DNA from 3 places in the Rhizobium sp. SU303 genome. Region 2 is predicted to be linked to each of the others. Evidence: predicted binding sites of a transcription regulator. Region 2 holds the regulator's gene; each other region holds the start of a gene.
The links. Region 2 encodes PhoB, which activates phosphate uptake and scavenging genes when phosphate is short. Its sites were predicted from a motif close to TGTCATNNANCTGTCAT; they were not measured.
Positions count from the first base shown of each region.

Region 1: a site for PhoB is predicted at 1,743-1,759, ahead of RlegSU303_RS14800 (PhoX family protein). Genes of this name have one in related genera too.
Region 3: a site for PhoB is predicted at 1,658-1,674, ahead of RlegSU303_RS16565 (PhoX family protein). Genes of this name have one in related genera too.

Region 1 is NZ_CP088095.1:2,940,164-2,945,443, forward strand. Features, by position in the region: gene RlegSU303_RS14800 (PhoX family protein) at 1-1,669, opposite strand, end outside; gene ilvC (ketol-acid reductoisomerase) at 2,094-3,113, opposite strand; gene RlegSU303_RS14810 (TetR/AcrR family transcriptional regulator) at 3,163-3,828, opposite strand; gene RlegSU303_RS14815 (hypothetical protein) at 4,003-4,149, shown strand; gene RlegSU303_RS14820 (hypothetical protein) at 4,182-5,280, opposite strand, start outside.
Region 2 is NZ_CP088095.1:175,502-180,781, forward strand. Features, by position in the region: gene pstA (phosphate ABC transporter permease PstA) at 1-1,114, shown strand, start outside; gene pstB (phosphate ABC transporter ATP-binding protein PstB) at 1,131-1,946, shown strand; gene phoU (phosphate signaling complex protein PhoU) at 1,991-2,704, shown strand; gene phoB (phosphate regulon transcriptional regulator PhoB) at 2,839-3,522, shown strand; gene RlegSU303_RS00900 (GcrA family cell cycle regulator) at 3,791-4,324, opposite strand; gene RlegSU303_RS00905 (aspartate aminotransferase family protein) at 4,745-5,280, shown strand, end outside.
Region 3 is NZ_CP088095.1:3,299,896-3,305,175, reverse strand. Features, by position in the region: gene RlegSU303_RS16570 (aspartate aminotransferase family protein) at 149-1,474, opposite strand; gene RlegSU303_RS16565 (PhoX family protein) at 1,766-3,739, shown strand; gene RlegSU303_RS16560 (ArsR/SmtB family transcription factor) at 3,971-4,288, opposite strand; gene RlegSU303_RS16555 (HugZ family pyridoxamine 5'-phosphate oxidase) at 4,404-5,153, opposite strand; gene choV (choline ABC transporter ATP-binding protein) at 5,185-5,280, opposite strand, start outside.

The sequences.
Region 1 (5,280 bases), 2.2 Mb from region 2:
TCGAAACCCAGAGGCGGCCGGCAGCATCGACGGCGCAGTTGTCGGGCATGCCGAACCAGCCGTTCTTGGTCGTCTCGGTTGAAAAGGTCGCACCGACGGCCGCAACCGAGGGATCGCCGCACTTCAGGAGCACTTCCCACTTGCCCGATGTGGCAGTGAAATCGCCGTCGTTTTCAGAGATCTCGATGATGTGGCCGAAGGCGTTTTCCGCGCGCGGATTTGCGGCATCCACCTGGTCGGCCTTGCGGCGGGTGTTGTTGGTCAGCATGACATAGACCTTGCCGTTGACGCTGTTCGGCTGGACGTCTTCCGGGCGGTCCATCTTGGTGGCGCCGAGCGCGTCACCGGCGCGACGACATTCGATCAGCACATCGGCCTGGCTGGTGAAGCCGTTTTCTGCCGTCAGCGGGCCTTGGCCAAAGACCAGCGGCAGCCACTGCATGGTGCCGTCCTCATTGAACTTGGCGACATGGAGCGTGCCGCTGTCGAGCAGGTTCATATTGGCGGCGCGATCATTCAGGCTGAACGCTGCTGATGTCACGAACTTGTAGACATAGTCGAAGCGCTCGTCGTCGCCGAGATAGAAGACGACTTTGCCGTTCTTGGCGACGATCGACTCGGCGCCCTCGTGTTTGGTGCGGCCGAGCGCGGTTCGCTTCTTCGGCACCGACGCCGGGTCCATGACGTCGACTTCGACGATCCAGCCGAAACGGTTCGGCTCGTTCGGCTCTTTGGAAAGATCGAAGCGGTCGTAGAAATTGGCCCACTCGTAGGCGCCTTCCGGAACGCCGTAACGCTTATAGTTCGGGGCTTCCTTATGACCTTCCGGCAGCGCACCGGAGAAATAGCCGTGAAAATTCTCTTCCGCCATGATGTAGGTGCCCCAGGGCGTGACGCCGCCGGCGCAGTTGTTGATCGTGCCGATGGCGCGGGTGCCGGTCGCGTCGGCACTGGTCTTCAAGCGGTCGTTTCCGGCGGCGGGGCCGGTGATTTCCATAGGTGTGTTGGCGGTGATGCGGCGATTGTACTTGCCGTCGGTGACGACCTGCCACTTGCCACCCGTCTTGCGGATCTCGACGATGGTGCCGCCATGGGCCGCCATCTCGACATCCACCTGTTCCTTGCTGAGCGCGCCCTGCTTGATCTTGCCGTCGACCACCTGGACGAGGCCGGGGAACATCAGGTGCGGGTTCGTGTATTCATGATTGACGACGAGCAGGCCGTGCTCGCTGGATCCTTCGAGCGGAATGAAGCCGACATAATCGTTGTTGTAGCCGAACTGCTTGCTCTGTGCATCGGCCGTCTGCTTCGCCGGATCGAATTGCGGGGCACCCGGCAGCACCGCATCGCCCCAGCGCAGCAGAATATCGGCATCATAACCTTCAGCGATATGATGCTTGTCATCGACGCCGGCCTCCACTTCGGAGAAGTTGAAGGCAGAGCCTTTATTGTCTGCAGCGCGCGCCTCGTCCGCGCTCATCAGCGCGATCGGGCTTACCGTGGCTGCAATGGCGGAAACGGCAAGTGAGCCCTGCAGAAAATTGCGGCGTGAAAAACGCTTGCCGATGATTTCACCCATCGTCGGATTGGCGCTGGTGTTGTGGCCGTCACCATCCGCGTCTTCGAGCTGAGTCGTCGGGAAAATCCTCTGGGAAAGATGCTCGTTCATCCAATACCTCCACGGTTTAAAACTGGTGTCAAATTGTCTTGTTTTAGATCCATTCTAAACCTAAAGGCGCGATATTACGGTTTTGCGACAGAAACGTCTTGGGGATGCTGTTCCCTCTCTCAGGCAGCAGCGACACGGCTCAATGAAGGCCAAGACCAGACATTGCCGTAGTCGGCACGTTGCCTCCGCCCTATGATTCCTGCGTCATGAAGATGAGACAATGGATCGCTCGATGAGCTCTCCGACACGAATGAGGCTTTCGAGCGCGCCTTGACCGGTCCCTATGCCGGGTCTGCGACCCCTCAGGTCCACCAGATGCTTGGCCATGCCCAGGGAGGCCTCTCGTGTCGCAGAGAGGCATCAAGCCTAGCCGCCTCGCAAAGCGCGCCGCATGAACCAGGTTCGATGCGGCGCGGAAAATCGCTTAGTTGACCGACTTGTCGACCAGTTTGTTCTTGCCGATCCAGGGCATCATGCCGCGCAGCTTGGCGCCGACTTCTTCGATCGGATGGCTGTCGTTCAGGCGGCGGATGCCCTTGAAGCGCGAGCCGCCGGCGCGGTATTCCTGCATCCAATCGGACGTGAACTTGCCGGTCTGGATGTCCTTGAGGACGCGCTTCATTTCGGCCTTGGTCTCGGCAGTGATGATGCGCGGACCGGAGACATATTCGCCCCACTCGGCCGTGTTGGAGATTGAGTAGTTCATGTTGGCGATGCCGCCTTCATAGATCAGGTCGACGATGAGCTTCACTTCGTGCAGGCACTCGAAATAGGCCATCTCAGGCGCGTAACCGGCTTCGGTGAGCGTTTCGAAACCGGCGCGGATGAGTTCGACGAGACCGCCGCAGAGAACGACCTGTTCGCCGAAGAGGTCGGTTTCGCACTCTTCGCGGAAGTTGGTTTCGATGATGCCCGAACGGCCGCCGCCGACGCCGCAGGCGTAGGAGAGAGCGAGTTCAAGCGCATTGCCGGAAGCGTTCTGGTGAACGGCAACGAGGCAGGGAACGCCGCCGCCCTTCTGGTATTCGCCGCGAACCGTGTGGCCCGGGCCCTTCGGTGCGATCATGACGACGTCGACCGAAGCCTTCGGCTCGATGAGGCCGAAGTGAACGTTGAGGCCGTGAGCGAAGGCGATGGCTGCGCCATCGCGGATGTTGCCGGCGATGTCGGCCTTGTAGATGTCGGCCTGCAGTTCGTCCGGGGTCGCCATCATCATCAGGTCGGCCCAGGCGGCAGCTTCGGCAACCGTCATGACCTTGAAGCCATCGGCTTCGGCCTTCTTGACGGTCGGCGAACCGGCCTTGAGTGCGATGACGACGTTCTGGGCGCCGCTGTCCTTGAGGTTCAGCGCATGGGCACGGCCCTGCGAACCATAGCCGATGACGGCGACCTTCTTGGCCTTGATGAGGTTGAGATCGGCATCACGATCGTAGTAGACGCGCATTTGAAGTTCCTTCCCTTTGCTTGTCTTGTTGACTGTCATTAAAGCGGAATCAGCCGAGAACCGGCATCTCCGCCAGAACCTTGTCCGTGCCATAAAGCCTGAGGAAGGCGGTGACCGCCCTCTCCGCCTGGCGTGCGGTATCCTTGAGGCCTGGTTCGCCGAGCAGCATGCGCACATGCAGGTCGGAGACAACAAGGCCGTAAAGCGTGTGATAAGCCTCGTCGGCATCGGCAAAACGCAGGAGCCCTGCCCTTTTGCCGGCATCGATCAGCGCCATGGCGCGCCGGTCGATCTGGCGACGGCCGCGCTCGAGCAGCAGTTTGCCGAGTTTCGAGCCGTCGCGGTTCGACTGCCCGATCGCCAGCCGGTTGAGCGCCAGCGAGACGTCGCCGGCAAGCACCTCCAGCAGGTCACGCGCAAAAATGACGACATGGTCGTGCAGGCTCGCCGCCGTCAGCCGCTCGCCGTTGCGCTCGAAGGTGCGCACCTTGCTGGCCTGATAGGCGATCATCGCCGACAGCAGCCCGTCGCGATCGCCGAACCACTTGTAGAGGCTTTCCTTCGAGCAATTGGCGGCTCGCGCCACACCCGAGGTCGTCAGCGCCTTCTCGCCGCCATCGACAAGCAACTGCAGCGCCTGCTCCAGAACGGCGTTCTGGCGCGGCGAAAATTCGCTCGGCTCTGCGGTATCGACGGACACGGTCATGGCTCCCATATACGTACCGTACGGTACGGTTCGTGAGGTTTATGCGATAAACCGATCAGGTCGTCAAGAAGCCTGGATAGATTTTTTTAATACGGGAAACCGCGATGAAACACCAGAATTGGATAGGCGCGAATCCTCGGTGATCGCATAATGTCGCGCTATACCACTTGCCCGGAGGCTCCGATGTCACGCCTTTCAGCAGCTCTTCTCCTGCTCGGAGCAATCCTCCTTGGCGGCTCAAGCGCTCTCGCGCAGTCCGACAGCGACGTCTACAAGAGTGCTGAGGATTTCAGCTTCCGCTTGCCAAGTGCCGTGCCGACAAGGCGCTGAAATTTCCCGGCTGATCCGCGAAGAGCCGCAGTCTATGACGCCCTCATGCAACCCGCGGGGATCGACAGAGGCTCCGCCGGCATCGTCTTCTCGATCGCGTATAGCTTCGCGAAACCCGCATCTTCGACCAGCATCAGGCCCGCCGGCATCAAGGTGCCGACATAGCGGTCGGGGATATCGGCATTGGCGACGAGGACGAAATCGAAACGCCTACGCCAATCCGACAGATAAGGCGTAAAGTTTCTATATTCCTGCATCATTGCCGGGCATGAAAGCACGCCGGTCGACAGCAGATTGCCCTCGGGAACCGCGATCTCAGACCATGACGACAGAACGGATAACGGCTGCTTGCCTTTTGCCGTGAAGAGCGTCGGCACGAAAGCATGCGACAAGGGCACGGCGAGTGTCGGCAGGTGCCGGAAAGTATCCAACCCCCAGGCAAAATGCCGGTTGGAGTGAGCAAGACCGCTCACTGTCTCAGGTTCATGGCCCAGAGGCAGCACGGCTGCGCCGGCCGGCACCTTTTTAAGCACAGTCTCGACGGCGGCAACATCCTTCTGTGCCAGCCACCAGTTCCAGCCGACCCAGCCGGTGCGGCCGAAGACCGCGAGATTGATGATGAGCGCCAGCAGCATCGCCTGCCGGCGCGTCAGATTGGCGAAGGGGCACACCATCGCCATGGCGACGAGCGCCGTCATGATCGGAAAGCGCCAACTGATCCATCCGGTGCCGAGCATGTGGCGAGGCGAAACACAGGAGAGCAGCAGCAGGCCGCAGGCGGCAACGGCAAGCCCAGCATGCAGGCGAATATCGCCCGCGCGGACGGCACGCGTGCAGATGAGGATCAGCGGCAGAACCAGCACGACATCCACCACCGGGACATAGGTCGTGATGGCGGAGAACAGATTAAGGACGATCAGGACGATACCGTCGTTCCAGGCAAGGCCAAGACCGTTGCCGCCGGCATTGGGCAAAGCCGCCGTATGGAGATAGAGCGCGAGCGGCGGCAGGACGCAGGCGCCGAGCGCCAGCGCCAAACGGCCGGCGAGCCTCATCAGAGCCGCCTTCGATCGCACTATATCGATGCGCCAGGAAAATTCGAGGCCGCAGACGATCGCCATATAAAAGCCA
Region 2 (5,280 bases):
CCTGCCGATCGAATTCGTCGAGAAGACGATCGACCCCGACAATAAGCGTGCGACCGACCCTTCGGTGCTGATCGCCGCCAACTATCCGGTTCTCCTGCGTGACGCGATCGTCAAGCAGCTGAACATCAATGCCTCGAGCCGTCCCGACGTGCGCGATGCATCCGCCATGCTGTCGAAAAGCGCGCCGATCCAGCTGCGCGATATGGTGATTGCCGATCCGTCGATCATCGGCAAGACGGTCAATGTCACGGTGCTCGCCGACGCCAATGTCGACAGCGCCAACAAGGCCCAGATCGACCTCTCGGTCGATGAGAAGAACCGCAAGGTCAACGACAAGCAGGTCGGCTGGATGAACGAACTGAAGGCGAGCGGCGCGCTCCACAAGCAGTTCAACACCGGCCTCTTCGTCAACGGCAATTCCAGCCGTCCGGAGGCCGCAGGCCTTGGCGTCGCCCTGATCGGCTCGCTCTACCTGATGCTGATCGTGCTCGTGCTCGCTCTGCCGATCGGCGTCGCCGCCTCGATCTATCTCGAGGAGTTCGCGCCGAAGAACAAGCTGACGGACCTGATCGAGGTCAACATCAACAACCTCGCCGCGGTGCCTTCGATCGTCTATGGTCTGCTCGGTCTTTCCGTCTTCATCAATTTCATCGGCCTGCCGCGCTCGGCCTCGCTGGTCGGCGGCCTGGTGCTGACGCTGATGACCCTGCCGACGATCATCATCGCGACGCGTGCGGCACTGCGCGCCGTGCCGCCGTCGATCCGCGCCGCAGCGCTCGGCCTTGGCGCTTCGAAGATGCAGATGGTGTTCCACCATGTGCTGCCGCTCGCCATGCCGGGCATCCTGACCGGCACGATCATCGGCCTGGCGCACGCGCTCGGCGAAACCGCGCCGCTGCTCCTGATCGGCATGGTCGCCTTCGTCGCCAATGCGCCGACGACACCGCTCGATCCCTCGACGGCTCTGCCCGTACAGGTCTATATGTGGGCCAACGAGGCCGAACGTGCCTTCGTTGAGCGTACTTCGGGTGCCATCATCGTCCTGCTCCTGTTCCTGATCGTCATGAACATGGGCGCCATCCTCTTGCGTCGTCGCTTCGAGCGCCGCTGGTAAACGGAGTTACAAGATCATGAACATGTTGACGGAAGCTGCAGTTGAAAAGGCGCTGGATCAGAAGATGAGCAACGTCCCTTATAAGATGATCGGAAAGGATGTCTCGGTATACTACGGCGAGAAGCGCGCGCTTTTCGATGTGAACCTGAACGTCCGCGAAAACACCGTAACCGCTCTGATCGGCCCGTCCGGCTGCGGCAAGTCGACCTTCCTGCGGTGCCTCAACCGCATGAACGATACGATCGACGGCTGCCGCGTCACCGGCAAGATCACGCTTGATACCGACGATGTCTATGATCCCGATATTGACGTCGTCGAGCTTCGCGCCCGCGTCGGCATGGTCTTCCAGAAGCCGAACCCGTTCCCGAAGACGATCTATGAAAACGTCTCCTACGGCCCGCGCATCCATGGCCTTGCCAAGTCGAAGGCCGATCTCGACCAGATCGTCGAGACCAGCCTGCAGCGCGCCGGCCTCTGGAACGAGGTCAAGGACCGCGTGCATGAATCCGGCACCGGCCTGTCGGGCGGTCAGCAGCAGCGCCTCTGCATTGCGCGTGCCGTCGCCGTCAGCCCTGAAGTCATCCTGATGGACGAGCCCTGCTCGGCGCTCGATCCGATCGCCACCGCCAAGGTCGAGGAACTGATCCACGAGCTGCGCGAGAACTACACGATCGTCATCGTCACCCACTCCATGCAGCAGGCCGCGCGTGTCTCGCAGCGCACCGCCATGTTCCACCTCGGCAATCTCGTCGAGGAGAACGACACCGACAAGATGTTCACCAATCCCGACGATCCGCGCACCCAGGACTACATCATGGGTCGCTTCGGTTGATTTTGGCGACACCAAGCCTTCCCGTTATTCGAGGATAAAGCCCCATGGCATCGACACATATTTTTTCTGCCTACGATGATGATCTGAAGTTCCTGTCCAGGCGGATTTCCGAAATGGGCGGCCTGGCCGAGCAGATGGTCAGCGAAGCCGTCCGCGCCCTCGTCAACGGCGATACCGCACTGGCGCAGAAGGTCATATCCGACGATGTGATCCTCGATCACGCCGAACGCGAAATCGGCGACAAGGCGATCGTCACCATCGCCCGCCGTCAGCCGATGGCCTCGGACCTGCGTGAAATCATGGGTTCGATCCGCATCGCCGCCGATCTCGAACGCGTCGGCGACCTCGGCAAAAACACCGCCAAGCGCGTCATCGCCGTCCAAAGCACCGGCGTTCCCCGTAAGCTCGCCCGCGGCCTCGAGCATCTGTCCGAGCTGGCGCTCGTCCAGCTCAAGGAAGTACTCGATGTCTACACCAATCGTTCAGCCGACAAGGCGAATGCGATCCGTGAACGCGACAACGAGATCGACGCGATGTACACCTCGCTGTTCCGCGAACTTCTGACCTATATGATGGAAGATCCGCGCAACATCACCAGCTGCACGCATCTTCTCTTCTGCGCCAAGAATATCGAGCGCATCGGCGACCATGCCACCAACATCGCCGAGACGATCTTTTACATGACGACAGGCGCACAGCCGGAAGGCGATCGTCCGAAGGACGACAGCGCCAACACCGTCGGTGCGGTCACGGAATAACCGCCCGCACAATTAGTTGCGTGCGCGCCCGTCCGGGGCGCGCAAAGAGGTCGCAGCCAATTTCTGAATTTGCGCAGGATGAATTGCTTAAATCACCCCTGATTTAAGGATGATGCGCGAGGAGACCGACACGCATGATCCCGAGAGTTGCAGTTGTTGAAGACGAGGAAGCCCTCAGCGTGCTTCTTCGCTACAATCTCGAAGCGGAAGGCTTCGAGGTCGATACCATCCTTCGTGGCGACGAAGCCGAAATGAGGCTCCAGGAGCGCACGCCCGATCTTCTCATCCTCGATTGGATGCTGCCGGGCGTCTCCGGCATCGAGCTCTGCCGGCGCCTGCGCATGCGGCCGGAAACCGAGCGACTGCCGATCATCATGCTGACGGCGCGCGGCGAGGAGAGCGAGCGTGTCCGCGGATTGTCGACGGGTGCCGACGATTATGTCGTCAAGCCCTTCTCGACCCCCGAGCTCGTTGCCCGCGTCAAGGCGATGCTGCGCCGCGCGCGTCCCGAGGTGCTGTCGACGGTGCTGAAATGCGGCGATATCGAGCTCGACCGCGAAACCCATCGCGTCCATCGCAAGAGCCGCGAAGTCCGCCTCGGCCCCACCGAATTCCGCCTGCTGGAATTCCTGATGTCGTCGCCGGGCCGGGTCTTCTCCCGCTCGCAGCTTCTCGATGGCGTCTGGGGCCACGATATCTATGTCGACGAGCGCACCGTCGACGTCCATGTCGGGCGCCTGCGCAAGGCGCTGAATTTTTCCAACATGCAGGACGTCATCCGCACCGTCCGCGGCGCCGGTTATTCGATGGAAGCCTGAGGGCTTCCATCTGAGCCTGCTGACAAAACCCTGGCAGAACCTGCGACGTGATCCTCGGCCTTGTGCCGAGGATCTGCGCACGCCAAATTAAGCATTTGAAAATAAAGGATTTTTGGCAAAAGTAGTTGGGGTGGTCAGATGCTCGGCACAAGGCCGAGCATAACGGAGGAAACCTTACAAGCAATTCGGATGCCCGAGCGCTTCCATCCACGCGCATAAAAAAACGGGCCACTCGGCCCGTTTTCTGCATTCTGACGATGGTTGTCGTTCAGCTTGCCCGCGCTGCTGCCCGGCGGCGTTCGTTGACCGGCTGGTAGGCGAGCTTCTGGTGATAGCCGCAATAAGGCGAATTGTCGGGGGATTCGCAGCCGCAGAAATGGAAGTCGTCCTTCAGCGGATCGCCGACCGGCCACTTGCAGGTGCGTTCGGTCAGTTCCGTCAGGCCGAGGCGGCGCGAAATCGGCACGACCACGTTGCCTCTCGGCACGTATTCCATTTCCTCGATCGTTTCGATCTCGATCTCTTCCTTCAGCATCGTCGCGCCCTGCTGGCGGGTGACGGTGCGGGTCGTGATCCGGGAGGTGTAGTTCGGTGCGCGCGGCGCCGATGTGTTGCGCTTCGGCGTTCGCGCCGCAGTGTTGGTGCCGCCGGCCTTGGCACGGCCGGGAAGGCACAACCGGTGCACTTTGCCGATGACCGCGTTTCTGCTGACCCCGCCAAGCTGCGCAGCAATCTGGCTGGCGCTCAGTCCTTCGGCCCAAAGCTTCTTGAGTTTCTCGACCCGCTCGTCTGTCCAGTTCATGCCCTGTCTCCACCTTTTGCGTTGGTGATGGCAGAATCCCTCACCGTTGTCCCGGGAGCTCCGAAACAAGAAACGCTTGATCAATTTTGGTGACTAGTTCCGCCGCATGCAGTCTAGTAATTGATCTTTAACCTAGTGTGAGGCTGACTCCGTGACAAGAGTCGCATGAATCCGGATGAATCGAATTCGTAGTTTTCCCCAACTTGCTGCCCCTGCGTGGCATTTCTGCAATAATGCCTGTTGAAGACTGAAAACGCCGCTGTACACCTGTGCTGCATACGCTAAGGGCGCCGTTTTGTTGACATTGCAGCGCGAAAAGGAAATAGTGCCAGTCGCCGCCGCAAGGCGGCATTTTTAATTTTTCGGGCATGGTTTCCTTAGCCGGAGTCATTGCCCGCCAACTTTGATGGAGATCGCGCCATGGCTGAAGCCGCGCCGCTTTATGACACCTATTCTCGTGCCCCGCTGCGGTTCGAGCGAGGCGAGGGCGTATGGCTGATCACCGAGACTGGCGAGCGATATCTCGATTTCGGCGCCGGCGTCGCCGTCACGTCAGTCGGCCACAGCAATCCGCATGTGGTCGGCGCACTGAAGGAGCAGGCCGACAAGGTCTGGCACCTGTCGAACATCTATGAGATCCCCGGCCAGGAGCGTCTGGCAAAACGGCTGACGGACGCCACCTTCGCCGACAAGGTGTTCTTCACCAATTCGGGCGCCGAGGCGCTCGAATGCGCGATCAAGACGGCGCGCCGCTACCAGTTTTCCAAGGGCCATCCCGAGCGTTTCCATATCATCACCTTCGAAGGCGCCTTCCACGGACGGACGCTGGCGACGATCGCCGCCGGCGGCCAGGAAAAATATCTCGAAGGTTTCGGTCCCAAGGCGCCGGGTTTCGATCAGGTGGCTTTCGGCGACATCGAAGCGGTCCGCGCCGCGATCACCGAGGCGACCGCCGG
Region 3 (5,280 bases), 1.9 Mb from region 2:
GGCCTGCGTGGATTTACAGCGCCGCGCGTCTATTCAGATGCGCGGCGCTGTAACGCTTTGAATTGCTGCATAATTTTGTCCTTAAATCGAATCCGATTTAAGGAATTATCCGCCGCAGGCCCTGATGCCGGAAGTCTTTAGAGCTTTCTCAAATGTTGTTCTGGAGGATCGTCCGCAGCTTGCCGAAGAGCTCGTCGATGTGGTGCTTCTCGATGATCAGCGGCGGGGAGAGCGCGATGATATCGCCGGTGGTGCGGATCAGCAGGCCGCTTTCATAGGCTTTCAGGAAAGCGGTGAAGGCGCGCTTGGTGGGCTCGCCGGCGATCGGGTCGAGCTCGATGGCGCCGATCAGGCCGGTGTTCCTGATGTCGATGACATTGGGGCAGTCCTTCAGCGAATGCAGCGCGTCGGCCCAATAGTCGGAAAGCTCGGCGGCGCGTGTCAGCAGCCCCTCTTCCTTGTAGGTGTCGAGCGTGGCGAGGGCGGCGGCGGAGGCAATCGGGTTGCCGGAATAGGTATAGCCGTGGAAGAACTCGATCATGTGCTCCGGGCCGTTCATGAAGGCATCATGAATCTCGGAGGTGACAAAGACGGCGCCCATCGGAATGACGCCGTTGGTCAGTCCCTTGGCGGCGGTGATCATGTCGGGCTTGACGTCGTAATATTGCGCGGCAAAGGGGGCGCCGAGGCGGCCGAAGCCGGTGATGACCTCGTCGAAGATCAGAAGGATGCCGTGTTTGGTGCAAATCTCGCGCAGCTTCTGCAGGTAGCCCTTCGGTGGGATCAAGACGCCGGTGGAGCCCGCCACCGGCTCGACGATGACGGCAGCGACGGTGGAGGCGTCATGCAGGGTGACGATCCGCTCGAGCTCGGTGGCGATGTCGCCGCCATGCTCGGGCTCGCCGCGGGTAAAGTTGTTCTTGCCGGGCTGGTGGGTGTGCGGCATGTGATCGACGCCGGTCAGAAGCGTGCCGAACATCTTGCGGTTGGTGACGATGCCGCCGACGGAGATGCCGCCGAAATTGACGCCGTGATAGCCACGCTCGCGGCCGATCAGGCGGAAGCGTGATCCATTGCCCTTCACGCGGTGATAGGCAAGCGCCACCTTGAGCGCCGTCTCGACGGATTCGGAACCGGAGTTGGTGTAGAGGACGTGGTTCAGGCCTTCAGGGGCAATGTCGACCAGGCGGTTCGCCAGTTCGAAGGCCTTGGGATGGCCGAGCTGGAAGGCCGGCGCGTAATCGAGTTCGCCGGCCTGCTCGCGGATCGCCTCGGTGATCTTCGGGCGGCAGTGGCCGGCATTGACGCACCAGAGGCCAGCCGTGCCGTCCAGCACCTGACGACCGTCATGGGTCGTATAGTACATGTCCTTGGCGCCGACGAACAAACGCGGCTCCTTCTTGAACTGGCGATTTGCCGTAAACGGCATCCAGAAGGCGCGAAGATCGTTCGGTGCATTGAGGCGATTGGACATGCTGTTCTCCTGGCCGCTGACGGCCCTTTCCCGGGGCTTCACGCCCATATTTTTACTGCCCGGTCAAATTATCAGGGCTTCCCAAGGCGTCAACGGGAAAAGTCCCCAGAGCCCCTCCTGACAGGAGGCTCAACTTGCTTGGTACGATCCGGAAATATCCAGGGTCAGGCACTGCAGGCCGCCCGTCATCAATCCTTCGCCTCGGCTTGTTACAAAAACCGATGGCTCGCAGGGCGCAATTGCATTTCATCAATTCACTGAAATCAAACGATATTTCGATCGGAGATACTGATGTCTGACCGCCAGAAGACAAGGGCGCGCCCCACGCGGCGCCATACATTCGCGCCAAGTTACGGCGCCATTCTCGAAGAGGGCGTTCGCCGCCGCAGCGTGCTCAATGGCTTTCTCGCAGCGATGGGCGCTGCGGCACTTTCGCCGGCGCTCGGAACCGCGCATGCCGAGGCTGCCGGCTCCAGCCTGACATTTCCGGAACTCAGGCGCGTGCGCGATACCGCCGACCACTGGCCGGAGGGCTATGAGCGCCAGATCCTGGCACGTTGGGGCGATGCACTTTTCTCCGACAGCCCGGAATTCGACATTGCAACGCTGGATGGTAAGGCGGCCGAGCGACAGTTCGGCTACAACAACGACTTCACGCAGTTTCTGCCGCTGCCCTGGGGCGAGAAGAGCTCCGACCATGGGCTGATGGTGGTCAGCCATGAATATGCAACGCCTTTCCTGATGTTTCCCGGCCTGACGGACGAAAACTATCGCGAGAAGCTGACGGATAACCAGATCCGCGCCATCATGGCCGCCCTCGGCGTCTCGATCTTCGAAGTGAAGAAGACGGACGGCAAATGGGCGATCGTCAAGGACGGCAAATACAATCGCCGCGTCCACATGAGCACCGAAATCGACATCTCCGGTCCCGCCGCCGGCGACGACCGTCTGAAGACCAAGGCCGATCCGACCGGCACCGTCGTCTTCGGCACGATCTCGAATTGCAACGGCGGCATCACGCCCTGGGGCACGATGCTTTCAGGCGAGGAAGGCGCGATGGATGTCTTCGCCGGCGACTACAAGAAATTGCCGAACCAGGAGCTGGTCGAGCGCCAGGGCTGGGACGAGGACGAGAACGATATCTACTCCATCAGCCGCGTCGAGCCGCGCTTCAAGTTCGAGGAAGAGCCGAACGAATGGATGCGCTTCGATTGGGTGGTCGAGATCGATCCGTTCGATCCTTCTGCAAAGCCGGTCAAGCGCACCTCGCTCGGCCGCATGACGCATGAGGGCGCCCAGTGTTGCGTCGCCCCTGACGGCCGCGTGGTGGTCTTCATGGGCGACGACGACGATTTCGAATATATCTACCGCTTCGTCACTCGCGATCCCTGGAACCCGAACGACCGCGCCGCCAACAGGGACCTGCTCGACCACGGCACCCTCTCGGTCGCCAAGTTCGAAAGCGACGGCACGATGCGCTGGATCCCGCTCATTGCCGGCGAGGGGCTACTGACTGCGGAAGCCGGCTTCAAGAGCCAGGCCGACGTCGTGCTGGCGACGCGCGCTGCTGCCGATCTCGTCGGCGCCACGCCGATGGACGGACCGGAAGGCTTCATCGCGCATCTCGGCACCGACAAGCTTTATGTCGCCATGACCGAGAACGAAGATCGGCTGCCCAAGGTTGAGGGCGGCGACGAGAAGGAGATGGTCAACATTGCCAATCCGCGCAGCCCCAATCCGCACGGTCACCTGCTGGAACTCGCAGCACCTGGCGGTCCCGAAAAGCCGGATTATACAGCTGAAAGCTTCAAGTGGGACGTCTTCATCCTCTGCGGCGATCCCGCCAAGCCCGAGGATCAGGCGATGTTTCATCCTGCGACGACCTCCGCCGGCTGGTTCACAGACCCCGACAATCTCGCCGTCGATCCGGCCGGACGCCTCTGGGTCACCACCGACGGCCCGCCGCCGGAAGGCATAACCGATTCCGTCTATGTGATGGATACCGAAGGCCCGGGCCGGGCACTTCCGAAGCTGTTCTATATTGCGCCCGTCGGCTCGGAAGCCTGTTCGCCGACTTTCACCCCTGACGGCAGCAGCGTCTTTCTTTCCATCCAGCATCCGGGCGAACTGCGGATGGCCGACAACGAGGATGCGACCTCGATGGAGGATGCCGGCACCGACTGGCCGGATTTCAAACCCGGCATGCCCGCCCGCCCGTCGCTGGTGATGCTGAGCCGCGTCAACAACGATGTGGTCGGCAGTTAAAGCAACTCCGGCAAAGTGCGCGGCAGTTTTACGTCTAGAATTGCACCAAAACAAAAAACCGATAGCGAGACGGGCGTTCCTGCGCGACCGGCTGTCATTCTAAAAGCACGACCGGCAAATCGCAAATTTGCCGGTCGTGCCATAAGGTTCAGGTGCTGAAATATCGTTGCCAAGCCTCCGGGAACATCCCCTTGCAGCACGACATCGGCCGACATCATGTCAGCGCTATCATCAGGCGGCGGACCTATTCCTGTTCTGCACGAGGTAGATATCTTCGAGCGTTGCCAGGATTTTCATGACCGGCTCGGAGGTGCTCGAATAGTAGATGGTTTGTGCGTCCCGGCGGGTCTTGACCAGCTTTTGAGCGCGCAGTTTCGAGAGGTGCTGAGAAAGAGCCGACTGGCTGAGCCCGACCTGCGTCGCAAGCACGCCGACGGCCACTTCGCCCTTCACGAGGCTGCACAGGATCAGCAATCTTTTCGGGTTGGCCATGGCCGATAATAAAGCTGCCGCCACATTCGTGTGATCGGCCAAATCAGAGGTTTCCATATGTTGTCTTCCTAATGCGAAACGTACATCAAGTGGGTTGACGCAGAGCGCCAGCCGGGATTTTGACTGACACCAAAAGCTATCAACTAGGCTCGAAGATTGTATATACCTAAATTTAAGGTATCGAGTATGCTACTTTAGACATGTTTGAACAAATGTGATCGGCATCCACAGCGAGGGTTTCGAACTCGTATCGCAGAAGGAAGTCGCCGGAAATCATGTCGAAACCTGAGGAATCGATACCACAAATGCGCCAAGGACTCGATTCCGGCGCCTTTAGCCTGATAGCGAGGGCTTCGGCGATATCGGGATGGCGTTCTACTAAATCTCGCACTGTCTCTGCCGCCTCGGCGGCGATCGCCTCATTCGCGGCCGACTGGATTACGAGATCATTCCCATCAAGCAGGTAGGCGCGGCCGAATCCGCCATTGAGGCTGGCCTGCTCCGGCTTGAGACGGAAGAACAGGAAATCAGGAAAGTCGATATAAAGCGCCGCCTTGCTGTGGCGATCGAGAAAACGCGTGCGGATACGCTCATGGATTGCATTGCCACGCTCGACGAGTTCTGCCAGGCATTGGGTCGTCAAACGGGGATAAGCGAGGGGGTCGCCCTTGCCGGGTTCACCGGTCAGGAGCGAAGCGCGCGGGTCCTTGGCGAGCGCTTTGGTGTGGGCCGACAGCTTCGAAACGAGGATCACGGGCGTTCCGTCGATGTCGGTAGCGACCAGCACGCGACTGGCGAAGGGAAAGCCGGTCTCGGGGTCGAGAACGGCGATCGCAGCATAGCGGGCGGAGCGCAACAACACGCGGGCGAGCTTGCGGGCATCGTCGTCGGTTTCGCGTAAGGGCGAGGGCTGATCTTTCATATCCGCTTTGTGACAAAGCGGATGGAAAACATCAAGCTTCCTCCTTGCGGCGATGGCGGGTGAGGCCGGCAACGATATCCTGAGCCGAGATGGTGCCGACGATCGCGCCGTTCTCGACGATCCCGAT